2 regions of the Lysinibacillus sp. FSL K6-0232 genome follow, and region 1 is predicted to be linked to the other one. Evidence: a T-box and tRNA genes for the amino acid it is inferred to sense, from the RefSeq annotation. Region 1 holds a T-box; the other holds one or more tRNA genes.
The links. The T-box of region 1 lies ahead of proS (proline--tRNA ligase). A T-box ahead of a tRNA ligase gene usually reads a tRNA of that ligase, here a tRNA-Pro.
Positions count from the first base shown of each region.

Region 1 (14,821 bases):
TATTTAACTCTCGAATACGGCTAAAAATAGGAATATTTGCGGCATCCTCTGTATATAAGCCCTCTGCTATTACATCACGCACAGCACCTGTTAGCCATGTCTGAACATCGATACCGTCAATGCTTTCCTGTAGCCCTTCCTCATTCATACCACTTGCCCCACAGCTCACACAAGGAATGGATAATTTCTGAACACCGTCATGCAAGCCGTCCTCTGCAATAACCTTTTTTCCTTTACAGAATGGACAAGGATGACTCGCTTTTACTTTATTTATTTGTGTGACGATTTTTTTATAGCCAAATGCTTCGTATACATATGTGAGCTTTTTATATTTGCCATTGGTGAAATATTGATCGATCATAGCCTCCCTTGTTTCGTAAATATTAGCAAAATCACAGATCGTCACAAGGTTTTTATGGCTAATCGTTTCAATATTATCTTTAATTGTAGCCCAGAATGGTAAGGCATTTTGCAGCACGATTTCATAGCCTACAAAGCTTGCTAGCTCCAATTCGAGCATTTTTAAGGATACCTGTGTTGCTCGCGGCAGCAAGGACACATCTTGCAGCAAGGACATTTCCCCGCCAACAATTGCCTTGAGCCTGTCAAGCACTGGAAGCTTGCCAACGATATTCATCACGTCATCAATTGGTAGCTGAATGATATCACGAATATCTGTATGACCAAACAGCAATTTCCTTTGATGGTTCAGCACAGTGCCATGACAGATTGGGCATGGCATCTTTTCTTTTGAATCTTTAATTTGCTGTTTAATAGCGGATTTGGAGATGACAATATAACGTCCAATAATAAAATTAAAGCCTTCCCACTTTTTCGATGATTTTGTGGCTTTATCATAAAACGGCTTGTCCCAATAGCCATATAAAAATGTATGCTTTTCATCCTCTGTCATATCATTGTAGCTTTTCGTTAAATCTTGACCAAGCTCACGTTTAATTTCCTCAAATAAAAAGGCTAATTTTGCATGCTGATAGTATTGTAGCACTTCCATAATATCAGGATGTAATAAGCCATCCCAAAAGGGTACGTCTTTATTTTGTATAACAATATCCATATCGAATTTTTCAATTTCTAGGCGACCTGAACAGCTCGGACAATGATTTTCTTGACGGAAAAAGTCAAAGCTTCGTGTATCTTTATTTGTTGGATGTGCAGCAACAATATGATTAATTAGCCCGCCCATTTCATACAGGAAGCTATACTGGCTATATAAATGTCTTTCAAGATCAATCGCCACAACAGGCGCAATTTTATTCGATTCATACTCTCCATAAATGAGGCGTGCCATAGATGATAGACTCTTTAAAATACCGCCCTTATAAATATTTTCAGCCATTGACAAGTGTTGATTTTCCACAGCCAGATTCACCCGTAAAGGTCACAAGACGGTTTTTTGGAATTTCGATATGATCAATTTCAATATTGCGGCAATATAAATCGTGAAATTGATAATAGGCTGTAGGAGCTGCCTCATTGCGCTTGCAGTAGATGGGCTGAGGTCTTGGTGATTGTTCAACAATTTTTCCACCGTATTTCCCACTGCCCGGCCCAAAGAATACAGGCTGGTCAGCCATATCCAGCACCGTATCGGAATGGTCAATTAGCCAAATTTGATTTTTAGTGCCTAATTGTTTAATTTGCTGTAAAATTTTTAGCAATGTATTGTGGTCAAGACCAACAGAAATTTCATCCACAATAATGACCGTATCTTCACTTGTTGCCATAAACTCTGCTAGGTAAAGTCTTGTTAATTCCCCACCTGATAATGTCCCCATAATGCGATTCAATGTTAGGTAGCCAATATTCATTTCCATAATATTGCGCAAAATATGCTGTTTCTCTTCGCTAATCTTTAATTCCCCTGCTAGTGCATAAATCGTTTCAACGCTTAATTCATGGATAGCTGAAATGTTGTGAGGCTGACCTTGCAATGTCATCTTGTATTGCTCTACCTCAGGATTGTAGCGCTTCCCTTCACACTTTTTGCATTGTATATTTTTCGTTGTGCCACGTCCTTTACAGGCAGGACACCAGCCAAGCGCATTATTAAAGGAAAAAACCTCTGGCGATAGCTGAAATTCCTCTGCCATGCGCTGACGAATTTCTTTAAAAACACCTGTATGTGTGCCAATTGTTGAACGGGGATTAGTGGAAATAGATGATTTCCCTAAAAATAGCACTAAGGGCATATCCTCCATTTGAATGGCACTAAAATTGGTTTCCATAACCTCTGGAAATAAATATTGATATTCAGCCTTTGGTAATAACGATACAAGACGTTTTTTTGATTCTTCTCCAATAGTTTGACAGAATGTTGTTTTCCCTGAGCCAGATAACCCAGTAATACCGAGCGATTGATTCTCTGGTAATGTCACATCTAGACGGTAAATATTGTTGGCGATTAGTTGGTTAATTTTCATTAGATGGTCCTTTCTGTTTGCAGAGATTTCAATGAAAATGGAAAGAACACAATTCTATAAAAGGAATTGCGTTCTTTATTAGAGGCTATCCCAGCACTTTTTGAAGCTGCTCACCCATTGTTAGCCAAGAATATTTAGCACCTTCAATTGCGCCTTGACGTGCTTTTGTTTCCTCGCTAAAGCCTGATTGGTCAAGACGTAGCTGGGTTGTACCATCTTCATTTTGTGTGAGTGTCCATGTAACGGTTGTTGTTTCACCAGCACTTGCCCAAGTATACGATATTTTATGAGGCTCATCAATTTCCAGCACCTCACAATGGACAATGCCATCCCACCATTCATTTGGCTCTGCGCGGAATTGGAACTTGTGTCCCACGACTGGCTGAAAATCATTGCTCCATATCCATTTTGCGAGCATATCTGAATCTGTTAAGGCATGCCATACTTGCTCGATAGAACTTGTAAATTGATAATCAACTGATACATCTGGTTTCATTTGTTTTCCTCCAATAAACGTTGTAATTGACCCATTCGTTGCTTCCAAAAACTTTCGTAAAATGCGACCCAATCCTGAACCTCCTGTAATGGAGCAGCATGTAAACGATATTTCGTTTCCCTGCCATCCTTTCGTGCAAGGACAAGACCAGCATCCTTTAAAATCGCCAAATGCTTGGATACAGCAGTGCGCCCCATTTGAAAGTGAGCGGTTAATTCATGAAGTGGTAATTCCTCTGCCTCTGCTAATAAACGCAATAATTGACGTCTTGTTGGGTCAGCAATGGCTACATAAACATCACGCTCTTGATTATTATGGCTCACAACCACCACCCTTTCTAATTGGACACTTAACGGTGTCCTGTCAATATAGCAAGAAAAAACGTTATAAAGAAAGTATGCCCCTTCTTTACAACGTTTTAATACTTATAATTGAGAAAACCATTCATCCTCAACAGGCTCTAGCCACTCTGTTTCACCAGGTGTCATCGCTAAATGCACAAACCAGCTATCCTTTGTTGCACCATGCCAATGCTTGATATTTGGCGGAATATTGACAACATCGCCTGTTGTTAAACGCTGGGCTGGCTTTCCTTCCTCTTGATACCAGCCTTCGCCACCTGTTACTAATAACACCTGCCCAGTATGATGAACATGCCAATTATTGCGTGCTCCTGGCGCAAAGGTTACATTGCCAATGGCTGTATTAAGCGGTGCTGCATCCGTAAACACCATTTGTAGATACGCATCTCCAATAAAGTTTGCTTCGACTTTTTGCCCTAATGGAAAAATTGTGCTATTGCGTAAATGTTCATTTGCCATTATCAGTCCCTGCCTTCTTCACAGTATATCTTAACCAAACACTACCATCCTCCTGTGCTTCAACAGCTTTTAAGGAAAATCCTACAGGTATAGCTGTTGATAAGCCCTCTCGTGTTTCAAACAATGAGGGAGCTGTTGCACAACCATCTGCCGTTGGTGCAATGACAATACTGATTTCATCACATAGCCCAGCTTGGATAAATGACCAATTCAACACACCACCACCGCCAAGCATCAGTGTATCCATCATAAATAATGTTTTAAGCTTTTGCATTACAATATCATAATCCAATGTTTCTTTGCCAGCGATAATATAGGAGATATTGTGTGTTCTTAATAGTGCTTTATACGCATTGCTTGCTTTTTCTGTCAACACTTCAATAATATGAGCCTTTGTATCTCGGTATTGTAATATATTGCTTGTCCAGCCCAGCTTGCCAGATGGGTCAATGGATACATAATATTTGTCTAAATCTGTGTCGACAATAAAATCTCCTGCTGGTACGGCTGGCGCAGTGTTATCTAAGTTCGGCGTTTGATAGTGGGTGAAATTATCATCTGTTGTGGTACGTCCAGATAGCCAGCCCTGATGCTTATAAAAAGGCTTTTCCCCAAATGCAATGTTATAAAACACGTTGCTACTTTCTTGCCCCTCAGGTGTATCCATATAGGAGCCGATAATTTTCCCGTCTAATGAAACAAGCATATGACAAAATAAATATGGTCTACTCATGATTCTCTCCTTTTACCCTACCTGTACGGTTGGGCGCACAATAATTTCATTGATACCAACCTCAGCAGGTTGCTCAATAGCAAATGCAATGGTTTTTGCAATATTTGTCGCATCAATCGCTACTTGATAAAATTCATCTAAGCCTGCGCGCATATCAGTATCTGAAGTTGTTGCTAATAATTCGCTGTTAACGGCTCTAGGCGAAATATTGGTAACACGAATATTTGTCCCACTCATCGCTTCTTCCTGACGCAAGCCTTCCGAAATCGCTCGCACGGCATGCTTTGTCGCACAATAAACAGTACCGCCCGGATAAATATGATGACCAACAACAGAAGAAAGGTTTATCACATGCCCTGATTGACGCTCACGCATTGTAGGAAGCACAGCAGCAATCGCATACAACACACCTTTTATATTGACATCAATCATTTGATCCCATTCGACAAGCTTTTGCTTATACAAAAATGCTTGTGGCATAATGCCTGCATTATTAACCAATACATCAATTTGTCCAAACTGCTCAAGTGTTAAAGGCAGCTACTGCCTCCATCTGTATAGGGGATGTCACATCTGCAACCTGATAAACTGCCTGTCCACCCTTTCTTGAATGTCTGCCTGCAATTTTGCAAGACGCTCCTGACGACGTGCAACGAGTACCAGCTTTGCGCCCTTAGCAGCAAGCTCCTTGACAGTTGCCTCCCCAATTCCACTGGACGCGCCTGTCATTATCACAACTTTATCTTTTATCATAGCTTATTCCTCCATTCTATTAATTCACCTTGATGAATTAATACTCAACTGTGTATAATTTAAAAGAAATAGTAGCTATTCGCAATAATCAAATTGCTAGTATTAGAGCAATAGTGCACAAATAATTTGATATTGTGTAGAAAGTATGGTGTTTTCTAGTATGACAAAAATAGATCGCAGAATTATAAAATCTCAAAAAGCCATTAAAAATGCTTTTCTTGCATTAATGGCGGAAAAAGGCTTTGATGCTATTACTATACAAGAAATTTCCGATCGAGCAGATGTCAATAGAAGAACCTTTTATTTACATTATCTTGATAAATATGATTTACTGGATAAATTAACAGATGAGCATATAGAGGAATTACGTAAGCTTTGTACATTAGCTATGGATATGAATTATGTTGAGGCAGAGCTATTATGGTTTGAATACTTTGACCGTCATACATTATTTTTTACAACAATGCTATATATACGGTGAAAGAAAATTAGAGTTTCAAGCACAGCCTATTCACCGTATTTTCAGGTGTTTGATTAATCATTTGGATAAAGCCTTGGACAGCACGTTGAATCTTTCCGACATTTGAGTAAAAGACATTGTGGATCACCGTTGTCTTCATCCATTTCCACAGTCCTTCGATTAAATTTAAATTGGGACTGTACGGCGGAAGGAACAGAAATTCAAAGAAATCTTGATACTTTTCTAAAAATGGTTGAATCAATTTCGCATGGTGTATGCGCGCATTGTCTAATACCATCACGATGCGTTCATTCGGATAACGAGCGATGACTTTTTCTAAAAAACTTAGGAATTCAACAGCGGTATATTGTTCTTCTTGCACGCAAAATACATCGCCCGTTTCGTAATCCAATGTACCAATTAGCTTAACCCCTTGATGTCGGCCATATGTTGGAATGATTTTTTGTTGACCTTTAAGAAACCACGTGTTGGAAATCGCTTGGTAATCACGGATCATTGACTCGTCTTCAAATAAAATACGATCAATTTGACCATGAATTAGTTTTTTTTCGCCTGTTCAAATTTTTCAAGGAAAACTGCTTGTTTGAGGGGGTCTGCTTTTTCCAATGTATACGTTGGTTTCGTATAACTTAAACCAAGACGGTACAATAAATCACGTGTCCCACGTACAGAAAAAGACACACCAAATGTTCGCTCAATCCAATCGCGAAGAAGAGGCGCTGTCCAGTTCATTTCAACGGGAAAACCAGCATCTTTAGGCGTTTGGTTGACAATTGTCGCGACGACTCGTGCTTCTTGTTCAGCCGTTAAATGACGCTTTCGACCAGGTTGTTTTTTACGTCCAAGTCCAGCGATCCCTTTTTCACAATAAGCTTTGCGATAATTGAACAGCGTCGCTAAAGAAAGACCTGTATAGTCGACAATTTTTTCATACGATTCGCCGGAAAGTAACATATAAATCACTTGGTAGCGAACGAACATTTTATGATTGTTTTCTTCTTTCATGACAAGCTTTAATTCTTCTAAAGCAGCAGGAATTTGTTCTTCAGGAATTAGGACAATTTTACGCATCATTTTTCTCCGTTTCATATCTATTAAGAATAGTATACAGGAAAACGAAGAAAAAGAGTGTAAGTCTAAAAGTTAATCACCTTATATATAGATAGTAAAGGCGCACACTATTTTAGAAAAATATTTTTGGCGTTTGTAATAGAGGAATTAACAAAGGATGTGGGGGATAAGCAGGAGATTACACTGCAATTTTTGGGGGCTGCCATTGTTGGCATTGTGGAATGGTGGTTTACCAATGGTAAGCCCTATCCACCACAAGTTATGGCAGAGCAAGTGGGCAATTTATTGGAAACAAATTTATAGCAGCATCAAACAATAACGCCATCTACATGACGTTATTGTTAGCTAATTCCAGCGGTAAAAAAGCATATTCACCATCTTTGTGGATGGGACATTGGCGAATAGTGATGGGCTGTTGAAAAAGTGGTCCATCAAGAACGGTTGTATGGAATTCCCCACCCTCTCCGCAAGGGTCAATCCCACGTGCTTCAAGCTCCTTTATATAATCATGGGTAAGCACACGTCCTAAATCCTCCTCTGTCATACCAAGTGATAAATTAACCGTCACCACCATTGTAACAAAGCCTAAATCAATAAATTCCTGCACAGCAGCACGATGGTCCATGTCCCATAATGGCATGGCAAGCTGTAAACCAGCCTGCTTTGTCACCTTATCATGCCAGCAATCATGAATAGGCATATCTAAGTCCCCTGTCACTAATACCTCTGCCCCTTGCTGCTTGGCATCTGCTAAAAGCTGGATAAATACACGCTCATAATCCGCCCAGCTCGCAGCAGCCGTATAAACAGGCAGTCCAATTGCCTGTGCTTGTGCCTGTATTAGTGCAGGGGGCATACCATGCGATCTGGAACGTTTACCTTCCTCCTCCAGCATCACAATCAAGCCCATTGCTTGCCCGACTTTTTTTGCTTTATATAATGCTAACACACTATCCTTGCCACCACTAAAGGAGGCAATAAATCGCTGACCTTGTGCATTGTTTTTCCAATTGACGGCTTGTGACATAATGATGTTCTCCTTTATGCTTGATAGATATCGCTTGTTTCCTGCTCGAAAAATTGCGTAAGCCTTGGATACTCGCTTAAAGCGATATTGGCTTGCTTTATTATTTTTTGCATAAAAATGGTATATCCAAAAAGCTTATTAATAATTAGTTTACAGTATAATGGCTGCTCGGTGAAGTAGTCTATAAGCTTATTCATCTCCTCAAAATGAAAAGCTAAAATATAATTTACATAATTTTGTAAGAGCATGTCAAAACAATGATTATGGTAAGGCATTGCAGACTGATGGCATAGAAAATCTTCAATAAGCATAAAGAAGACTATGCTATTGCCATGATACATCTGTAAAAAGGCATCGACATCATTAATAAGCTGTATGATGCACTCTATGCCCTGTGCTGCTGGCATTGTCAGCTTATTACGTTTGCCCTCTATTGTTTGCACAAGCGTTAGCGTAAGATTTTTGCAGGCATTTAGATGTGCAGGTGTTATAGCTAGTTGCTCACAATAATAATCATAGTAACAAGCAAAATAATGCGCTACTTGGATATTTGTTTTCGTATGTACAAGCGTATCGCCTTGCAATGCAAAGGAGGCAAGCGTTTCCTCATTTATAAAATTTAATATGTAGATAGTCATTATAAAGCAATTGCAAGTTTATCATAGGCATCCTCATTTCCAGTGAATCTGCCATTATTATAAGGAAAGTTTTACATTTACATAATTTTTATAAACAAGCCGATTTCTCAAAAGGAAATCGGCTTAGGTTCATTAATAGGCTTGGGCAAACCAAACTGTATGCTTGGCTTTATTGCCACAGCCAATACAGATTGCTTTGGTTGTTGGTGGGCTAAATGGAATATTGCGAGAGGTATATTTCGTTTGTTCTTTTACTTGTTCCTCACAGGCATCCTCACCACACCATCCAGCAAGCACCCAGCCTGGAATTGTGCTATTTTCTTTGGCTATGTCGATATGCTGCTGTAATTGTGCAAGTGTATCAATGGTTGTGTGGGCATTGGCTTCGCGGAATTGACGTGCTTTTTCTAGTAAGCGCGTTTGCATTGCTACTAGCTCCTGTTCAATGGCTGGAACAATAGCGGATAGCTCAATTGCTTGTTTCTCCACCTCATCGCGTGCCTTTAGCTGTGCTTGATGATTATCGAGATCACGAGGCCCTAATTCTACACGTAATGGTACGCCTTTGAGCTCCCACTCATTAAATTTAAAGCCCGGTGATTGGTCTGAATCATCAAGACGTACACGAATTCCCTTCGCCTTAAGCGTTGCAAAAATAGTATCGAGCTGCTCCATAATTTGCGGATTCTTTTTCCACGGTCCAACAGGAATTAATATAACCTGTGTTGGTGCAATGCGTGGTGGTAGGACAAGCCCCTGCTCATCACCATGCACCATAATGACAGAGCCAATTAAACGCGTAGAAGTGCCCCAAGAGGTTGTGTGTACATAGTCATGCTTATTTGCTTTTGTTAAATACTTGATATTAAAGGCTTCCGCAAATTTAGTGCCTAAATAATGCGAAGTACCTGCTTGCACAGCCTTACCATTTTTCATCATTGCCTCAATGGAATACGTATCAACAGCTCCTGCAAAGCGCTCGGACGGTGTTTTTTGTCCATCATAGACAGGAATGGCTAATACTTGCTCCACCACCTCTTTATAAATGTCCAGCATTTGCATGGTTTCCTGACGTGCCTCTGCCTCATCTACATGTGCCGTATGCCCCTCCTGCCATAGAAATTCAGATGTACGGATAAACGGCAAGGTTTTCTTTTCCCAGCGAAAGACATTTGCCCATTGATTAAGCAGCACAGGTAGGTCACGATAGCTTTTGATCCAATTCGAGTAAAGATGGCCAATCATTGTTTCAGAGGTTGGTCGAAGTGCTAGACGTTCCTCTAATGGTTCTCCTGCTGCCTCCGTCACCCATGGCAGCTCAGGTGAGAACCCTTCGATATGATCCTTTTCCTTTTGGAAGAAGGATTCAGGGATAAGCATTGGGAAATAGGCATTGCGATGTCCAGTTTCTTTAAAGCGACGATCCATTTCCTCCTGAATATGCTCCCAAATTTCATAGCCATCTGGCTTAAAGGCAATACAGCCACGAACAGGCGTATAATCCATTAAATCTGCCTTTTGAATGGTTTCAATATACCATTTCGAAAAATCCTCTAGCTGCTTTGACATATGCATTCCTCCCTAACAGTAAAATCAAAAAAAGCACAAAGCTGTCCTTGTTAAAAGGACGTCCTTGTGCTAGATAGACGTGGTACCACCTTGATTTAGCTTTAAGCAAAACTTAAAGCCCTCTCACGTTTGATAACGAAAACGACTCGGTTATGTTTGCATAACATCTCCGTGGTAGGTGTTCAGCGAAGAAGCGGTGATATAGCTTTCAGCAATTGCTATATTTTCTGTTTCACAATTCTTCCTTACTTGGCCACATCATCAATTATATTTGATCTAACTTTAGCAAAACAGCTCTCCGATAGCAATTAAAAACTAGATTGTTTAATTAAATTGGTAAAATCCTCTACAGATAACGGCTTGCTGAAATAATAGCCTTGTACATACTCACAGCCATGCTCACGTAACACCTTTAATTCTGCCTCCTCCTCAACACCTTCAGCAACAACTTGCAAGTTTAAGGCATGGGCTAGGGAAATCATCGCTGAAATCATGGCAATTCCTGATTTTTCAGGCACTATATCCCGTACAAAGGCACGGTCGATTTTCAGTACGTCGACAGGGAATTTTTTTAAATAATTTAAGGAGGAATAGCCTGTGCCAAAATCATCTAATGAAATCGTAATACCGAGTGCTCGTAATTGCCTAATGGTATCAATAAGCTCCTCTGTATAATCAAGCATGCTCATCTCTGTAATTTCAATTTCCAATAAATGCGGGTCAAACCCTGTTTCTGCAACAATTTCACGCACCATATTCACAAAGCCCGGTGTACTAATATGAATCGGTGAAATATTAACAGCAACACGTAAGCTTAAGCTATATTCCTGATTCCAAAGACGCGCTTGCGCACATGCCTTGCGTAGCACCCATATACCAATATCATTAATAAGTCCGCATTCCTCTGCAAATGGAATAAAGCGATCTGGTGGGACATGACCTAATTCTGCATCATGCCAGCGCAGCAATGCCTCCATCCCAACAACTGTATCTGTTTTTAAATCAATTTTAGGCTGGTAATGCAGCGCTAAGGCATCATTTTTTAAAGCCTGATGTAATTTTGTTTCTAATAAAAGCCATTTATCGTTCGCTTCATCCATATTATCGCGGTATAAGCGATATTGGTTGCCGCGTGTAGATTTTGCGGCATACATCGCAATATCAGCGTTCTTTAATAATTCCTCGATGGAGCCTGCATGATCAGGGAATATACTAATTCCGATACTAATGCTTGCATAAAACTCATAGTTATCAATGATAAAGCTTTCATTAAATGCATTAATAATTTCCTTTGCCATTTCATCAATACGATTGACATCATTTAAAATCATTACAAATTCATCACTATTATGGCGATAGAATGACTTCGATGTGTAATCAATATTGCGCAGACGATTTGCCATCTCTACTAAAAACATATCGCCAATAATATGACCAAGCCCGTCGTTAATGTGTTTGAAACGATTCACATCAATGAAAAACAACGCAAACCTCTCTCCTGTACGTCGAGATTGATGGAATTCATTTTCTAAACGCTGTTCTAATTTACGACGATTTGGTAGTCCTGTTAACTCATCGTGATAGGCAATATGCGTAATTTTTTTTATATCCTTTTGTGCTGTAATATCTACACGTATCGCAATATATTGATACGGCTTCCCTTTTTCATCAAGAAATGGGAAAATAGTTGTTTTTACCCAATAAAGGCTCCCGTCTTTTGCACGATTACACACCTCGCCATTCCACATATCGCCTCTCCCGATAGTTCTCCACATCTCTTTAAAGAAAGATTTAGGATGATAGCCCGAGTTCAGTAAACGGTGATCCTGCCCTAATAATTCTTCACGTGAATATTTTGAAATTTTACAAAAATGGTCATTCACAAATGTAATTTTTCCTGTACGATCTGTAATAGCTACAATAATGGAACTATTCATGGCAGAAAAGATATCCTGTAATTCTTTTAGACTATAATTGTGTTGATTCATACTACTAGGCGTGATATTCATCATTTTCATTCTCCGTTCATTAAAATATGAAGGGTTTGGTACTTTTGCTTTATCTTACAGCGAGGTATAAAGTTGTGGTATAGCGCCCCTTTTTTATGTAACTATATTATAGTCTTAGAAAAGCAGTTAATTCAACCCAAATATCAAAAACATTCAACGTTATTTTTTCTGTATTTTTACAAAAAATATAGAAAATAGTTGCTTGAAATCCTATAAATTTATGATAATTAAATTACTTTTATACTATAACAGCTAATTGCTTTTGTATGAGAAACAGTAAAAAAATGCCTTACTATACGCAATAAGCAGTAAGACATTTTATAGGCTAAGAAACCTCATATTCAATTGAGCCTCCTGATACTTTGGCATAATGGTTATAGGCATCCAACTGCTCCTGCGATAAATTTAAAATATAGTAGTGAAAATTAATTGGCTCTAAGCCATGTTTTTCACAAGCTTGTCGATAATATTCATAGCCTTCTCGATAATCTGTCATCATCATAACTTCCTTTCAGTTGTGCATGTCTATAAAATTGCAGAAGCCCAGTCCATGTTATGCTATATGGCTGGGCTTTTATAAAATATTCACATCGGCTTCCGTCATAATCACGTCCTTTTAAATCCCTAATTGTTTTGCTTGCATATTATAGGCAGATAGTTGTTGCTGCGATAGCTGTAATACATAATAGCGGAAAGAAATTGGCTCTAATCCATAACGCTCACACATTTCACAATAAAACTCATAACCATCACGATACTTTGACATATAAATTCCTCCTTGGATAAATCTGTTTTATAACAGTTGTTATTATTTTTATTTAATATATAACAGATTGTTTTATCCGTCAAGTATTCTTTTTAAAAAAATAACAGGGAATTTAGCCCTTTGCGATAGCGCTAAATTCCCTGCTGTTTAATTCACATCAATTTTCACGGCATCTAATTCAACTGGTATATTTGCATGGAGTGCATTGAAATTGACCCTTAAAACATAGTTATCTGTACTAAAATTATGCACTGTCCCAATATTAAATGTACTGCTAAAGCGTAAGTTATCTTTATCTATTGCTTTCGTTGTATGTTTAATCGACTTCTTGTACACTTCTTTTTCAGATTCTTCAACAAGTTCGATATTGTTTCGAGCAAAGTTTTCAAACAGTATAAAATCTTTATGTTCACTATTGAAGTAGAAATCAATCGTCAATTGCTTGTCCTTTAATGTTATCTTTTCTACTGTTACACCTAGCTTTTGCCGAGCAGAGTCAATATGAATTGGCGTTGGTTGTTCCAATGTGGTAAACTGATCCTTTTCATAGACAGCTACTTTTGGAGAGATTGTTAAATGGCTTGTTGTTTCTGCTAGTGGCTGTGATATGATCGTTCTTCCTTTAATGGTTATAGAATGCTGATCCTTAGACGTTTCTAAATCAATACCATCTGCCAATAATGGTAGCTGCTTTCCTTTATCATCAAAAATTTCTAACCTTACTTGGTCATGCTTTCCTTCACGGGGAAAAGTAGCCGTATAGTTAATTGCGGTTGATGCTTGTCCTTGCATAATGGTATCAAACAGCACGCTTATACCTGCATCTATGGCGCTGCTTTTTTGCTGAAGCTGAATGGTTGTATAAGGCAATTGCTGAATCGGCACATCAAACTTCCAAACACCTTCTTTTGTGCCGATACGCTTAAATTCAAGCGGAAAAGTCGTGTTAGATGGCAGCTCCGTTTTTGGATAATATAATTGGATATGACCTGCATATCCATCCTCTGTAGGGTCTAAATAGACGAGTTCTTTACTATCTGCTATCTCTTTCTTCCCATCAAATAGTTCATAGAAGCCTAGCAATCTACCATCAGCTTCTGTTTGAACATCACCAGTTATATAAAAAGTAGCGCCAATCACTGCACCATCATAATAGGTACTTTTGATCGTAATATCAATGCCTTGATTGCTGGCTGTTTCATTTAACTGGGTGATTAATTGCTGTGATGCTAAATTTCTACCGATGAAATCATTCATATTTTCATATACCTTACCGATAAAAGGTACTTCAGCCATTACGTATGATATAGACGGAGAGATAAAGCTTGCTGTTATAAAAAGTAATGCTGATGCTAATAGTAAATAAGGTTTTAAACGTTTTTTACGATTTTTTATACTTCTTGTAGCCGTTGCTCGGTTAATACCAATCTGTATAGCCTGTAAAACCTCATCCTGCGGTACTTCAATCTTTTCATATTCTACTTGAAACGGTTTCTTCTCCATTGTAACCATTCCCCCTTAGTAGTTTTTTTAACTGTCCCTTGCCGCGATAAAGATATGTTTTCACTGTATTTTCAGGGATATTCATTATTTTGGCTACTTCACTAATCGGCAAATCATGAAAATAAAATAGAATAATAGCATCTCGATAAGGAGCTTTTAATTGGTGGATCATCTTCACTAAATCTAAGCGGCTCTCTCTTTTTTCTAATTTCTCAGATGAAGGCTCTATTATTTTTTCAATGGGTATTTCTCGTTTCTTCTTTTTTATGACATCAAAAGCACAATGCATTAAAATTTTTGTGAGCCATGTTAAGAAAAATTCCTCATTTCTTAACTGACCTATTGCTAAAAGCCCCTTATAAGCGACTTCTTGTACAATATCTAATGCATCTTCGCGATTTCCTACATATAAAAAGGCAGTACGATACAATTGATTGCTATGTATAACGAGAAGCTTTTCAAATGCTTCTTTATTGCCCTTTACTGCCTTTTTTACTAGTTTTCTTTCGTTCA
Region 1 covers NZ_JBBOYW010000001.1:2,041,659-2,056,479, reverse strand. The annotation lists partial or broken gene MHB42_RS10020 (hypothetical protein) at 1-2,441, opposite strand, end outside; gene MHB42_RS10015 (SRPBCC family protein) at 2,527-2,937, opposite strand; gene MHB42_RS10010 (ArsR/SmtB family transcription factor) at 2,934-3,260, opposite strand; gene MHB42_RS10005 (cupin domain-containing protein) at 3,363-3,758, opposite strand; gene MHB42_RS10000 (RibD family protein) at 3,748-4,491, opposite strand; partial or broken gene MHB42_RS09995 (SDR family oxidoreductase) at 4,504-5,220, opposite strand; partial or broken gene MHB42_RS09990 (TetR/AcrR family transcriptional regulator) at 5,405-5,713, shown strand; one part of gene MHB42_RS09985 (IS630 family transposase) at 5,733-6,272, opposite strand; one part of gene MHB42_RS09985 (IS630 family transposase) at 6,275-6,796, opposite strand; gene MHB42_RS09980 (TetR-like C-terminal domain-containing protein) at 6,923-7,099, shown strand; gene MHB42_RS09975 (Dph6-related ATP pyrophosphatase) at 7,122-7,823, opposite strand; gene MHB42_RS09970 (hypothetical protein) at 7,838-8,461, opposite strand; gene proS (proline--tRNA ligase) at 8,594-10,030, opposite strand; T-box leader at 10,082-10,301, opposite strand; gene MHB42_RS09960 (putative bifunctional diguanylate cyclase/phosphodiesterase) at 10,339-12,018, opposite strand; gene MHB42_RS09955 (transcriptional regulator) at 12,365-12,535, opposite strand; gene MHB42_RS09950 (hypothetical protein) at 12,656-12,805, opposite strand; gene MHB42_RS09945 (DUF4179 domain-containing protein) at 12,953-14,308, opposite strand; gene MHB42_RS09940 (sigma-70 family RNA polymerase sigma factor) at 14,277-14,821, opposite strand, start outside.

Region 2 (14,821 bases), 1.9 Mb from region 1:
ACAATTGGTGCGAACCAATCGAATTCATCTACTCGTCCTTCAGCGTAATCGATTTGATCTGCACGTTGAAGCGCTTGATTAATTCGTTTTACTACTGCTGGTACAGAGTTTGCTGGATATAACGATTGGTCAGGATACATTTGCCCTGAAAGGTTTGCATCTGCCGCTACTTGCCAACCTGATAGATAGATAGCTTTTAATCCCGCTTTGACCTGTTGCACTGCCTGATTACCTGTTAATGCCCCCAATGCATTAATAAATGGCTCCTCATGTAGTGAATTCCAAAGTCGAGTAGCACCTCTTTGTGCTAATGTCTGCTCAATAACAACAGAACCTTGTAGTTTAACAACTTCCTCTGCTGAATATGTGCGTTCAATACCAGCCCAACGTGGGTTTTCAGCCCATTCTTTTTCTAAAGCTTCGATTCTTTCTTGACGAGTTGACATATTAAAATTCCACCTTCCCCTTTGTGTACAATATACTCTGTTAAAAAACTTTTAATTTACTGTTCCATAACAGGTTTATTTGTTGTAAATTAATATATAACAGAATATTTAAATTTTCATTATTTTTTGATAAAAGACCAAATTTCAAAGATGAAACTGCCTTTTCTAACGATGAAATTTGGAAGACTGTTTACAAACAAGGGGGATATTCACAATGAATAATAAGTTAGATTCGTTCACAAAAGATATTTCACAACAATATATTACGATGTTGAGGGATTGGATTCCTGCAAATTCATCCGTAGCTATTGCTGTTAATAATATGTATGTTTATTTTCATTCAAGCCATCAAAATATCCACTTAGAAGTGGGGCAACCGGTATTACCAGGCAGTATTGCAGAGCAGGTGCTACAAACACGTCAAAAGACAGAAGCTATTTTAGATAATTCTTTATTTGATACACCCTATTATGGCATTGGTTATCCAATTAGCCTGCAAAATCAACCTGCAGCATTAGTAATTGTTTTACCTCCATCCTTTTCTATAAAAAAGACAGAGCCATTTCAATTTTTAACAGGGAAGCAAGAGGAAGAATGGAATCCTATAGCGATCAATAAAATATCTCATATAGAAAGCCTGCAGAAAAAAACGTGGTTTTATGTAGATAGTGAGCAATTTAAAACAAATATTACACTCAAGGAACTACAAACAAGGTTACCCTCCTATTTTATTCGTATTCATAGATCATATATTGTAAATATTCATTTTATCAAAAAGATGGCACGCGATCTCACATCCAATTTTATCGTTACATTAGTTGATGGAAGTGAACTACCAGTCAGCCAATCTTATCTTAATAACCTTAGAAATGCTCTGGAATTTTAAATAATAAAAAAATAAGGCTAGAACACGTAAAATCCACATATATAAATAGAAAACCCAAACTACGATGAAACATTAAAAATGAGCATTTCATCATATAGTTTGGGTTTGTCATTGTTTGAAATTTTAGTCGGTAATATAAAATGCTCTTATTAGTACATGCAAAAGCATTTGTTGAACTATGTACTTAGTTGATAAAATGCCCCTCGTTCAATTAGTTACCCTTGTACTTGTATGTAATAGTTGGATTTTGGCTACCGAATCATGTAAGTAGCATTAGTTGAATTTTAAAAAATGAAGGGAAATATGTATTTGTATAAGAAGAAGTTTATTATATAAGGTTGGTTAGTTAGTGAACATAAAGCAAAAAGGCATTTATTGCGATTTCGCATGGAATGTTCAAATAGCATATGCTGTATGAATGTAGAGAACATGCGAGCTGTCTATTCTATAATAAAAAAACAGCAGTCAGCTAAATGCTAACTGCTTTTCTATATAGGTTGCCTAGCGATGTCCTACTCTCACAGGGGGAAGCCCCCAACTACCATCGGCGCGAAAGAGCTTAACTTCCGTGTTCGGGATGGGAACGGGTGTGACCTCTTTGCCATTATCACTAGACTATATTTGACCTTCAATTTGTAGCTTGAAGCTCTCTTTTGGTTGAAAGAATTATTCTTTCAAAACTGGATAAACGGTGCATTGAATTGCGTCAAACTGGTTTTGGTTAAGTCCTCGATCGATTAGTATTCGTCAGCTCCATGTGTCGCCACACTTCCACCTCGAACCTATCTACCTCATCGTCTTTGAGGGATCTTACTTACTTGCGTAATGGGAAATCTCATCTTGAGGGGGGCTTCATGCTTAGATGCTTTCAGCACTTATCCCGTCCACACATAGCTACCCAGCGATGCCTTTGGCAAGACAACTGGTACACCAGCGGTGTGTCCATCCCGGTCCTCTCGTACTAAGGACAGCTCCTCTCAAATTTCCTACGCCCACGACGGATAGGGACCGAACTGTCTCACGACGTTCTGAACCCAGCTCGCGTACCGCTTTAATGGGCGAACAGCCCAACCCTTGGGACCGACTACAGCCCCAGGATGCGATGAGCCGACATCGAGGTGCCAAACCTCCCCGTCGATGTGGACTCTTGGGGGAGATAAGCCTGTTATCCCCGGGGTAGCTTTTATCCGTTGAGCGATGGCCCTTCCATGCGGAACCACCGGATCACTAAGCCCGTCTTTCGACCCTGCTCGACTTGTCGGTCTCGCAGTCAAGCTCCCTTGTGCCTTTACACTCTACGAATGATTTCCAACCATTCTGAGGGAACCTTTGGGCGCCTCCGTTACCTTTTAGGAGGCGACCGCCCCAGTCAAACTGTCCGCCTGACACTGTCTCCTGCCCCGCTAAGGGGCATGGGTTAGAATTTCAATACAACCAGGGTAGTATCCCACCGACGCCTCCTTCGAAGCTGGCGCTCCGAGATCTCTGGCTCCTACCTATCCTGTACAAGTTGTACCAAAATTCAATATCAGGCTACAGTAAAGCTCCACGGGGTCTTTCCGTCCTGTCGCGGGTAACCTGCATCTTCACAGGTACTATAATTTCACCGAGTCTCTCGTTGAGACAGTGCCCAGATCGTTACGCCTTTCGTGCGGGTCGGAACTTACCCGACAAGGAATTTCGCTACCTTAGGACCGTTATAGTTACGGCCGCCGTTTACTGGGGCTTCAATTCGTAGCTTCGCTTGCGCTAACCACTCCTCTTAACCTTCCAGCACCGGGCAGGCGTCAGCCCCTATACGTCACCTTACGGTTTTGCAGAGACCTGTGTTTTTGCTAAACAGTCGCCTGGGCCTATTCACTGCGGCTCTCTCGGGCTTTCACCCTAACAGAGCACCCCTTCTCCCGAAGTTACGGGGTCATTTTGCCGAGTTCCTTAACGAGAGTTCTCTCGCACACCTTAGGATTCTCTCCTCGACTACCTGTGTCGGTTTGCGGTACGGGCACCTCTCACCTCGATAGAGGCTTTTCTTGGCAGTGTGAAATCAGGAACTTCGTCCATACGGACTCGCCATCACAGCTTGGCGTTACAGTGTGCGGATTTGCCTACACACACGCCTTACTGCTTGGACGCGCATTTCCAACAGCGCGCTTACCCTATCCTCCTGCGTCCCCCCATTTCTCAAACGGTGAGGAGGTGGTACAGGAATATCAACCTGTTGTCCATCGCCTACGCCTATCGGCCTCGGCTTAGGTCCCGACTAACCCTGAGCGGACGAGCCTTCCTCAGGAAACCTTAGTCATACGGTGGACGGGATTCTCACCCGTCTTTCGCTACTCATACCGGCATTCTCACTTCTAAGCGCTCCACCAGTCCTTCCGGTCTGACTTCAACGCCCTTAGAACGCTCTCCTACCACTGACATCGTAGATGTCAATCCACAGCTTCGGTGAATCGTTTAGCCCCGATACATTTTCGGCGCAGCGTCACTCGACCAGTGAGCTATTACGCACTCTTTAAATGATGGCTGCTTCTAAGCCAACATCCTGGTTGTCTGTGCAACGCCACATCCTTTTCCACTTAACGATTACTTTGGGACCTTAGCTGGTGGTCTGGGCTGTTTCCCTTTTGACTACGGATCTTATCACTCGCAGTCTGACTCCCGTGTATAAATATCTGGCATTCGGAGTTTGTCTGAATTCGGTAAACCGGGATGGCCCCCTAGTCCAAACAGTGCTCTACCTCCAGTATTCTCATCACGAGGCTAGCCCTAAAGCTATTTCGGAGAGAACCAGCTATCTCCAAGTTCGATTGGAATTTCTCCGCTACCCACACCTCATCCCCGCACTTTTCAACGTGCGTGGGTTCGGGCCTCCAGTAAGTGTTACCTTACCTTCACCCTGGACATGGGTAGATCACCTGGTTTCGGGTCTACGACCACGTACTACTTCGCCCTATTCAGACTCGCTTTCGCTGCGGCTCCGCCTTCTACAGCTTAACCTTGCACGTAATCGTAACTCGCCGGTTCATTCTACAAAAGGCACGCTATCACCCATGAACGGGCTCTAACTACTTGTAGGCACACGGTTTCAGGTTCTCTTTCACTCCCCTCCCGGGGTGCTTTTCACCTTTCCCTCACGGTACTGGTTCACTATCGGTCACTAGGTAGTATTTAGCCTTGGGAGATGGTCCTCCCGGATTCCGACGGAATTTCACGTGTTCCGCCGTACTCAGGATCCACTCAGGAGAGAACGAACTTTCGACTACAGGGCTATTACCTGCTCTGGCGGACCTTTCCAAGTCGCTTCATCTAACTCGCTCTTTTGTAACTCCGTATAGAGTGTCCTACAACCCCAAGAGGCAAGCCTCTTGGTTTGGGCTCTTCCCGTTTCGCTCGCCGCTACTCAGGGAATCGATTTTTCTTTCTCTTCCTCCAGGTACTTAGATGTTTCAGTTCCCTGGGTCTGCCTTCAAGACGCTATGTATTCACGTCAAGATACTACGCCATTAAACGTAGTGGGTTCCCCCATTCGGAAATCTCCGGATCAAAGCTCACTTACAGCTCCCCGAAGCATATCGGTGTTAGTGCCGTCCTTCTTCGGCTCCTAGTGCCAAGGCATTCGCCGTGCGCCCTTAATAACTTAACCGTCAGCTTTCAATACACATCGCATTTCGTTGTCAGCTTCACTCGTTCAATCAGTCACGTACTTAAGTACGCTTCTTCATTCACTCGTTTGCTTCCTAGAACTGCTCGTGTCTTGAAACCTTTACAATGTTATTAAGCCTATAAAAAACTTAAAAAATAAATGTGTTTGTTACAATTTCAATGTCGTTTTATCCAGTTTTCAAAGAACAAAGAATTTGGTGGAGCCTAGCGGGATCGAACCGCTGACCTCCTGCGTGCAAGGCAGGCGCTCTCCCAGCTGAGCTAAGGCCCCAAGAGGAATATATGGTGGGCCTAAATGGACTCGAACCATCGACCTCACGCTTATCAGGCGTGCGCTCTAACCAGCTGAGCTATAGGCCCTCTTAGAAGTTTTATAAATTTGTGCATAAACCTTCAAAACTGAACAGCAAAACGTAATCATACAAACCCAAGGTTTGTATTCCGAAAATATCCTTAGAAAGGAGGTGATCCAGCCGCACCTTCCGATACGGCTACCTTGTTACGACTTCACCCCAATCATCTATCCCACCTTCGGCGGCTGGCTCCAAAAGGTTACCTCACCGACTTCGGGTGTTACAAACTCTCGTGGTGTGACGGGCGGTGTGTACAAGGCCCGGGAACGTATTCACCGCGGCATGCTGATCCGCGATTACTAGCGATTCCGGCTTCATGTAGGCGAGTTGCAGCCTACAATCCGAACTGAGAACGACTTTATCGGATTAGCTCCCTCTCGCGAGTTGGCAACCGTTTGTATCGTCCATTGTAGCACGTGTGTAGCCCAGGTCATAAGGGGCATGATGATTTGACGTCATCCCCACCTTCCTCCGGTTTGTCACCGGCAGTCACCTTAGAGTGCCCAACTAAATGATGGCAACTAAGATCAAGGGTTGCGCTCGTTGCGGGACTTAACCCAACATCTCACGACACGAGCTGACGACAACCATGCACCACCTGTCACCGTTGCCCCCGAAGGGGAAACTATATCTCTACAGTGGTCAACGGGATGTCAAGACCTGGTAAGGTTCTTCGCGTTGCTTCGAATTAAACCACATGCTCCACCGCTTGTGCGGGCCCCCGTCAATTCCTTTGAGTTTCAGTCTTGCGACCGTACTCCCCAGGCGGAGTGCTTAATGCGTTAGCTGCAGCACTAAGGGGCGGAAACCCCCTAACACTTAGCACTCATCGTTTACGGCGTGGACTACCAGGGTATCTAATCCTGTTTGCTCCCCACGCTTTCGCGCCTCAGCGTCAGTTACAGACCAGAAAGTCGCCTTCGCCACTGGTGTTCCTCCAAATCTCTACGCATTTCACCGCTACACTTGGAATTCCACTTTCCTCTTCTGCACTCAAGTCCCCCAGTTTCCAATGACCCTCCACGGTTGAGCCGTGGGCTTTCACATCAGACTTAAAGGACCGCCTGCGCGCGCTTTACGCCCAATAATTCCGGACAACGCTTGCCACCTACGTATTACCGCGGCTGCTGGCACGTAGTTAGCCGTGGCTTTCTAATAAGGTACCGTCAAGGTACAGCCAGTTACTACTGTACTTGTTCTTCCCTTACAACAGAGTTTTACGATCCGAAAACCTTCTTCACTCACGCGGCGTTGCTCCATCAGGCTTTCGCCCATTGTGGAAGATTCCCTACTGCTGCCTCCCGTAGGAGTCTGGGCCGTGTCTCAGTCCCAGTGTGGCCGATCACCCTCTCAGGTCGGCTACGCATCGTCGCCTTGGTGAGCCGTTACCTCACCAACTAGCTAATGCGCCGCGGGTCCATCCTGTAGCGATAGCAGAACCATCTTTCAACTCAAAAACATGTGTTTCCAAGTATCATTCGGTATTAGCCCCGGTTTCCCGGAGTTATCCCCAACTACAGGGTAGGTTACCCACGTGTTACTCACCCGTCCGCCGCTAACGTCAGAGGAGCAAGCTCCTCCTCTGTTCGCTCGACTTGCATGTATTAGGCACGCCGCCAGCGTTCGTCCTGAGCCAGGATCAAACTCTCCATAAAAAGAAATTTGATTTGCTCAAATTGTTTTGCTGGCATCTCATCTTCATTCGATGTCCAAAATTATTTCGTTCACTTACCAAAGTAAGCTACTAAATTTATTGATTACGTTTTGCTTGTTCAGTTTTCAAGGTTCATGTTAATAAATTTGTTTGGTGGAGCCTAGCGGGATCGAACCGCTGACCTCCTGCGTGCAAGGCAGGCGCTCTCCCAGCTGAGCTAAGGCCCCATGTTAGTTTTTAGGAAATGGTCGGGAAGACAGGATTCGAACCTGCGACCCCTTGGTCCCAAACCAAGTGCTCTACCAAGCTGAGCTACTTCCCGTGCATTTTATTGGCGCGCCCGACAGGAGTCGAACCCATAACCTTCTGATCCGTAGTCAGACGCTCTATCCAATTGAGCTACGGGCGCATATAAAAATGGTGCCGAGGACCGGAATCGAACCGGTACGGTAGTCACCTACCGCAGGATTTTAAGTCCTGTGCGTCTGCCAGTTCCGCCACCCCGGCACATTTGGAGCGGAAGACGAGGTTCGAACTCGCGACCCCCACCTTGGCAAGGTGGTGTTCTACCACTGAACTACTTCCGCATGTGCTTACGTTTTTTAAAATCTGGCATATATAAAGAATGGTGCGGGTGAAGGGAGTCGAACCCCCACGCCTTGCGGCGCTAGATCCTAAGTCTAGTGCGTCTGCCAATTCCGCCACACCCGCTTAATGGTTGGTATTAAAAGTGGTGAGCCATGAAGGACTCGAACCTTCGACCCTCTGATTAAAAGTCAGATGCTCTACCAACTGAGCTAATGGCTCAAAAAATGGTGCCGGCTATAGGAATCGAACCCACGACCTACTGATTACAAGTCAGTTGCTCTACCTGCTGAGCTAAACCGGCAAAATGGTGGAGGATGACGGGCTCGAACCGCCGACCCCCTGCTTGTAAGGCAGGTGCTCTCCCAGCTGAGCTAATCCTCCTGGGTAATATGCCTAGCGACGTCCTACTCTCACAGGGGGAAGCCCCCAACTACCATCGGCGCGAAAGAGCTTAACTTCCGTGTTCGGGATGGGAACGGGTGTGACCTCTTTGCCATTATCACTAGACTATTTAAAAGACAAGATTTATTATAACAGGTTTTGTTATCATTGCAAGCTTTTTTTAAAACTTTCTTGTTCTTTCAAAACTGGATAAACGGGCATTGAATTGCGTCAAACTGGTTTTGGTTAAGTCCTCGATCGATTAGTATTCGTCAGCTCCATGTGTCACCACACTTCCACCTCGAACCTATCTACCTCATCGTCTTTGAGGGATCTTACTTACTTGCGTAATGGGAAATCTCATCTTGAGGGGGGCTTCATGCTTAGATGCTTTCAGCACTTATCCCGTCCACACATAGCTACCCAGCGATGCCTTTGGCAAGACAACTGGTACACCAGCGGTGTGTCCATCCCGGTCCTCTCGTACTAAGGACAGCTCCTCTCAAATTTCCTACGCCCACGACGGATAGGGACCGAACTGTCTCACGACGTTCTGAACCCAGCTCGCGTACCGCTTTAATGGGCGAACAGCCCAACCCTTGGGACCGACTACAGCCCCAGGATGCGATGAGCCGACATCGAGGTGCCAAACCTCCCCGTCGATGTGGACTCTTGGGGGAGATAAGCCTGTTATCCCCGGGGTAGCTTTTATCCGTTGAGCGATGGCCCTTCCATGCGGAACCACCGGATCACTAAGCCCGTCTTTCGACCCTGCTCGACTTGTCGGTCTCGCAGTCAAGCTCCCTTGTGCCTTTACACTCTACGAATGATTTCCAACCATTCTGAGGGAACCTTTGGGCGCCTCCGTTACCTTTTAGGAGGCGACCGCCCCAGTCAAACTGTCCGCCTGACACTGTCTCCTGCCCCGCTAAGGGGCATGGGTTAGAATTTCAATACAACCAGGGTAGTATCCCACCGACGCCTCCTTCGAAGCTGGCGCTCCGAGATCTCTGGCTCCTACCTATCCTGTACAAGTTGTACCAAAATTCAATATCAGGCTACAGTAAAGCTCCACGGGGTCTTTCCGTCCTGTCGCGGGTAACCTGCATCTTCACAGGTACTATAATTTCACCGAGTCTCTCGTTGAGACAGTGCCCAGATCGTTACGCCTTTCGTGCGGGTCGGAACTTACCCGACAAGGAATTTCGCTACCTTAGGACCGTTATAGTTACGGCCGCCGTTTACTGGGGCTTCAATTCGTAGCTTCGCTTGCGCTAACCACTCCTCTTAACCTTCCAGCACCGGGCAGGCGTCAGCCCCTATACGTCACCTTACGGTTTTGCAGAGACCTGTGTTTTTGCTAAACAGTCGCCTGGGCCTATTCACTGCGGCTCTCTCGGGCTTTCACCCTAACAGAGCACCCCTTCTCCCGAAGTTACGGGGTCATTTTGCCGAGTTCCTTAACGAGAGTTCTCTCGCACACCTTAGGATTCTCTCCTCGACTACCTGTGTCGGTTTGCGGTACGGGCACCTCTCACCTCGATAGAGGCTTTTCTTGGCAGTGTGAAATCAGGAACTTCGTCCATACGGACTCGCCATCACAGCTTGGCGTTACAGTGTGCGGATTTGCCTACACACACGCCTTACTGCTTGGACGCGCATTTCCAACAGCGCGCTTACCCTATCCTCCTGCGTCCCCCCATTTCTCAAACGGTGAGGAGGTGGTACAGGAATATCAACCTGTTGTCCATCGCCTACGCCTATCGGCCTCGGCTTAGGTCCCGACTAACCCTGAGCGGACGAGCCTTCCTCAGGAAACCTTAGTCATACGGTGGACGGGATTCTCACCCGTCTTTCGCTACTCATACCGGCATTCTCACTTCTAAGCGCTCCACCAGTCCTTCCGGTCTGACTTCAACGCCCTTAGAACGCTCTCCTACCACTGACATCGTAGATGTCAATCCACAGCTTCGGTGAATCGTTTAGCCCCGATACATTTTCGGCGCAGCGTCACTCGACCAGTGAGCTATTACGCACTCTTTAAATGATGGCTGCTTCTAAGCCAACATCCTGGTTGTCTGTGCAACGCCACATCCTTTTCCACTTAACGATTACTTTGGGACCTTAGCTGGTGGTCTGGGCTGTTTCCCTTTTGACTACGGATCTTATCACTCGCAGTCTGACTCCCGTGTATAAATATCTGGCATTCGGAGTTTGTCTGAATTCGGTAAACCGGGATGGCCCCCTAGTCCAAACAGTGCTCTACCTCCAGTATTCTCATCACGAGGCTAGCCCTAAAGCTATTTCGGAGAGAACCAGCTATCTCCAAGTTCGATTGGAATTTCTCCGCTACCCACACCTCATCCCCGCACTTTTCAACGTGCGTGGGTTCGGGCCTCCAGTAAGTGTTACCTTACCTTCACCCTGGACATGGGTAGATCACCTGGTTTCGGGTCTACGACCACGTACTACTTCGCCCTATTCAGACTCGCTTTCGCTGCGGCTCCGCCTTCTACAGCTTAACCTTGCACGTAATCGTAACTCGCCGGTTCATTCTACAAAAGGCACGCTATCACCCATGAACGGGCTCTAACTACTTGTAGGCACACGGTTTCAGGTTCTCTTTCACTCCCCTCCCGGGGTGCTTTTCACCTTTCCCTCACGGTACTGGTTCACTATCGGTCACTAGGTAGTATTTAGCCTTGGGAGATGGTCCTCCCGGATTCCGACGGAATTTCACGTGTTCCGCCGTACTCAGGATCCACTCAGGAGAGAACGAACTTTCGACTACAGGGCTATTACCTGCTCTGGCGGACCTTTCCAAGTCGCTTCATCTAACTCGCTCTTTTGTAACTCCGTATAGAGTGTCCTACAACCCCAAGAGGCAAGCCTCTTGGTTTGGGCTCTTCCCGTTTCGCTCGCCGCTACTCAGGGAATCGATTTTTCTTTCTCTTCCTCCAGGTACTTAGATGTTTCAGTTCCCTGGGTCTGCCTTCAAGACGCTATGTATTCACGTCAAGATACTACGCCATTAAACGTAGTGGGTTCCCCCATTCGGAAATCTCCGGATCAAAGCTCACTTACAGCTCCCCGAAGCATATCGGTGTTAGTGCCGTCCTTCTTCGGCTCCTAGTGCCAAGGCATTCGCCGTGCGCCCTTAATAACTTAACCGTCGGCTTTCGATATACGTCGTTATCCAGCGTCAGCTTCATTCGCTCGCTCAGTCACGTACAGAGGTACGCTCCTTTACTCACTCAATCGCTTCCTTGTCTAACTCGTATCTCAAAACCCTTAAATTATTAAGCCTAAAAAACTTAAAAAATAAATGTGTTTGTTACAATTTCAATGTCGTTTTATCCAGTTTTCAAAGAACAAAGCTACTACCTGCTTCTATTGTTGAGAATAACAGGAGTACATGATTTTGAAGTATTTCATTCAGAAGAATGAACCTTCAAAACTGAACAGCAAAACGTAATCGTACAAACCCAAGGTTTGTATTCCGAAAATATCCTTAGAAAGGAGGTGATCCAGCCGCACCTTCCGATACGGCTACCTTGTTACGACTTCACCCCAATCATCTATCCCACCTTCGGCGGCTGGCTCCAAAAGGTTACCTCACCGACTTCGGGTGTTACAAACTCTCGTGGTGTGACGGGCGGTGTGTACAAGGCCCGGGAACGTATTCACCGCGGCATGCTGATCCGCGATTACTAGCGATTCCGGCTTCATGTAGGCGAGTTGCAGCCTACAATCCGAACTGAGAACGACTTTATCGGATTAGCTCCCTCTCGCGAGTTGGCAACCGTTTGTATCGTCCATTGTAGCACGTGTGTAGCCCAGGTCATAAGGGGCATGATGATTTGACGTCATCCCCACCTTCCTCCGGTTTGTCACCGGCAGTCACCTTAGAGTGCCCAACTAAATGATGGCAACTAAGATCAAGGGTTGCGCTCGTTGCGGGACTTAACCCAACATCTCACGACACGAGCTGACGACAACCATGCACCACCTGTCACCGTTGCCCCCGAAGGGGAAACTATATCTCTACAGTGGTCAACGGGATGTCAAGACCTGGTAAGGTTCTTCGCGTTGCTTCGAATTAAACCACATGCTCCACCGCTTGTGCGGGCCCCCGTCAATTCCTTTGAGTTTCAGTCTTGCGACCGTACTCCCCAGGCGGAGTGCTTAATGCGTTAGCTGCAGCACTAAGGGGCGGAAACCCCCTAACACTTAGCACTCATCGTTTACGGCGTGGACTACCAGGGTATCTAATCCTGTTTGCTCCCCACGCTTTCGCGCCTCAGCGTCAGTTACAGACCAGAAAGTCGCCTTCGCCACTGGTGTTCCTCCAAATCTCTACGCATTTCACCGCTACACTTGGAATTCCACTTTCCTCTTCTGCACTCAAGTCCCCCAGTTTCCAATGACCCTCCACGGTTGAGCCGTGGGCTTTCACATCAGACTTAAAGGACCGCCTGCGCGCGCTTTACGCCCAATAATTCCGGACAACGCTTGCCACCTACGTATTACCGCGGCTGCTGGCACGTAGTTAGCCGTGGCTTTCTAATAAGGTACCGTCAAGGTACAGCCAGTTACTACTGTACTTGTTCTTCCCTTACAACAGAGTTTTACGATCCGAAAACCTTCTTCACTCACGCGGCGTTGCTCCATCAGGCTTTCGCCCATTGTGGAAGATTCCCTACTGCTGCCTCCCGTAGGAGTCTGGGCCGTGTCTCAGTCCCAGTGTGGCCGATCACCCTCTCAGGTCGGCTACGCATCGTCGCCTTGGTGAGCCGTTACCTCACCAACTAGCTAATGCGCCGCGGGTCCATCCTGTAGCGATAGCAGAACCATCTTTCAACTCAAAAACATGTGTTTCCAAGTATCATTCGGTATTAGCCCCGGTTTCCCGGAGTTATCCCCAACTACAGGGTAGGTTACCCACGTGTTACTCACCCGTCCGCCGCTAACGTCAGAGGAGCAAGCTCCTCCTCTGTTCGCTCGACTTGCATGTATTAGGCACGCCGCCAGCGTTCGTCCTGAGCCAGGATCAAACTCTCCATAAAAAGAAATTTGATTTGCTCAAATTGTTTTGCTGGCATCTCATCTTCATTCGATGTCCAAAATTATTTCGTTCACTTACCAAAGTAAGCTACTAAATTTATTGATTACGTTTTGCTTGTTCAGTTTTCAAGGTTCATATAATACTCATCACTTTCGCGACAACTCTTAAACTATAACATCTTCACCGCTTGTTGTCAACATTTTTTTGAAATTTTTAATCTCAAATCAATAAAAGCAACTCTCAAATAATATCACAATTGTTTTATCAATGTCAATATCAAGTTAACTAAAATATTTTTTAGTTTTGATGTTATTTGCTGTGTCGTTTTAACGACAAATAATAATTTATCACTTCCCCAACAATTTAGCAAGTGTTTTTTATCATCAAAATTAAAAAATATATAAATATTGATTTAGTTAGTTATTTTTTGCATTTTCGAGTGTTATAAAAGGTAATTTTGTTTTACTACTATACATCGCTTTCTTTTAACTCGCAACCATATATTAAACCTCTGTTAAAATAAGCAGAAGCTGTGGAACGGCTTCTGCTTATTTTGTCTTTACACTCTATTTAATAGTTACTTTAATTCATCCTTTTGAGGATCAACTATATTTAAGCACCATAAAAAATTATCCCACGCAGAATACCAACCGCTGAAAACTTCAGAGGAATCATCCCAACGAACATCAAATTTTTTCTGACCATCAATTTCTACTAAATATAAAGAAAGTGTTTCATCTTTCTTAGCAACAACTAATTTCATGCCATTTTCACGTTCTTCTTCCGTCAATGGAACGTCTGAAACAGAGCGTACCTGTGCCTGTTCGAATACTTGTTTATTCATAATTTTATAATTCATTATAATCCCCCAATAATACTTCTTTTAATATCGTTTATGTTAGCTGTAAAATACAGAACTATAAAAGTATAACCTATATTTATTCAACACAAAAAGAGGAAATCCGCTTTTTTTGTGCGAATTCCCTCCCTTCTTTATACTGTTCAGTAACAATAAAGTTCTGCTTTTTCGCCCGCTATGAACCCGCATTGCACCGTTGGTAGTTAGAACAAAGTTGTGTCGCAAAATCACCGATTTTCCCAATTATTTTCCAACCTAAAAGCAGAACTTAATTCTCGTTAGAATAAAGTCCTGCTTTTCCCTTGCCTTTCTCCCGCAATCTCCCCGCCCTCACCACGCAAGCACCACAGGTGCATTCCATCATCTCTCCACGCACATTCTCTGACGCCTCCAGCGCCCGTATCACGCTTTTCTCGGCTCCTTTCCTTATTTAATAGTCGTTTCACCTTCCTCTCGCCTTCTCACGCCCTCTACACGCAAAAACAGGAGAATCCACGGCGGATTCTCCTGTTCTTCTCGCTCTCCTCTGATATGGGAGCAGTTCTTTGTTCTATTTTTGATACGGCTTTGTTGTATCAAGCAGTACTTTGTTCTACTTAGACATAGTAATGATTCTTTTAATAGTAGTTGCACCAACTAGGCTGATATTGATGTGTAGCTTTTTCAACTTCCGATATCCATGCAGCTACATCAGATAATTTAGATTGTAACTCTTCAACTTCCATTTCTTTAGAGTCCGCATCATTCCAAAGCATTTCCAAAGCATATTCTACACCATTTCTAGGATACTGAACTGAATCGTGATTTAAAAAATAATGTAGACCAGTATGTTCTGTAACATATTGTTTGCCTACTTCTTTTAAAACCTCACCATTTTTATCACACTTTGCATCTTTACCAAATGCACCTATTTTCCAACCATA
Region 2 covers NZ_JBBOYW010000001.1:165,888-180,708, reverse strand. The annotation lists gene aceA (isocitrate lyase) at 1-446, opposite strand, end outside; gene MHB42_RS00910 (LytTR family DNA-binding domain-containing protein) at 661-1,332, shown strand; rRNA gene rrf (5S ribosomal RNA) at 1,832-1,947, opposite strand; rRNA gene MHB42_RS00900 (23S ribosomal RNA) at 2,050-4,978, opposite strand; tRNA gene MHB42_RS00895 (tRNA-Ala) at 5,194-5,269, opposite strand; tRNA gene MHB42_RS00890 (tRNA-Ile) at 5,282-5,358, opposite strand; rRNA gene MHB42_RS00885 (16S ribosomal RNA) at 5,456-7,006, opposite strand; tRNA gene MHB42_RS00880 (tRNA-Ala) at 7,157-7,232, opposite strand; tRNA gene MHB42_RS00875 (tRNA-Pro) at 7,251-7,327, opposite strand; tRNA gene MHB42_RS00870 (tRNA-Arg) at 7,338-7,414, opposite strand; tRNA gene MHB42_RS00865 (tRNA-Leu) at 7,424-7,512, opposite strand; tRNA gene MHB42_RS00860 (tRNA-Gly) at 7,518-7,592, opposite strand; tRNA gene MHB42_RS00855 (tRNA-Leu) at 7,632-7,716, opposite strand; tRNA gene MHB42_RS00850 (tRNA-Lys) at 7,737-7,812, opposite strand; tRNA gene MHB42_RS00845 (tRNA-Thr) at 7,819-7,894, opposite strand; tRNA gene MHB42_RS00840 (tRNA-Val) at 7,899-7,974, opposite strand; rRNA gene rrf (5S ribosomal RNA) at 7,985-8,100, opposite strand; rRNA gene MHB42_RS00830 (23S ribosomal RNA) at 8,217-11,145, opposite strand; rRNA gene MHB42_RS00825 (16S ribosomal RNA) at 11,490-13,040, opposite strand; gene MHB42_RS00820 (hypothetical protein) at 13,617-13,898, opposite strand; gene MHB42_RS00815 (hypothetical protein) at 14,516-14,821, opposite strand, start outside.
Region 2: it encodes a tRNA-Pro, which carries the amino acid that the T-box ahead of proS (proline--tRNA ligase) is inferred to sense. The anticodon was not compared.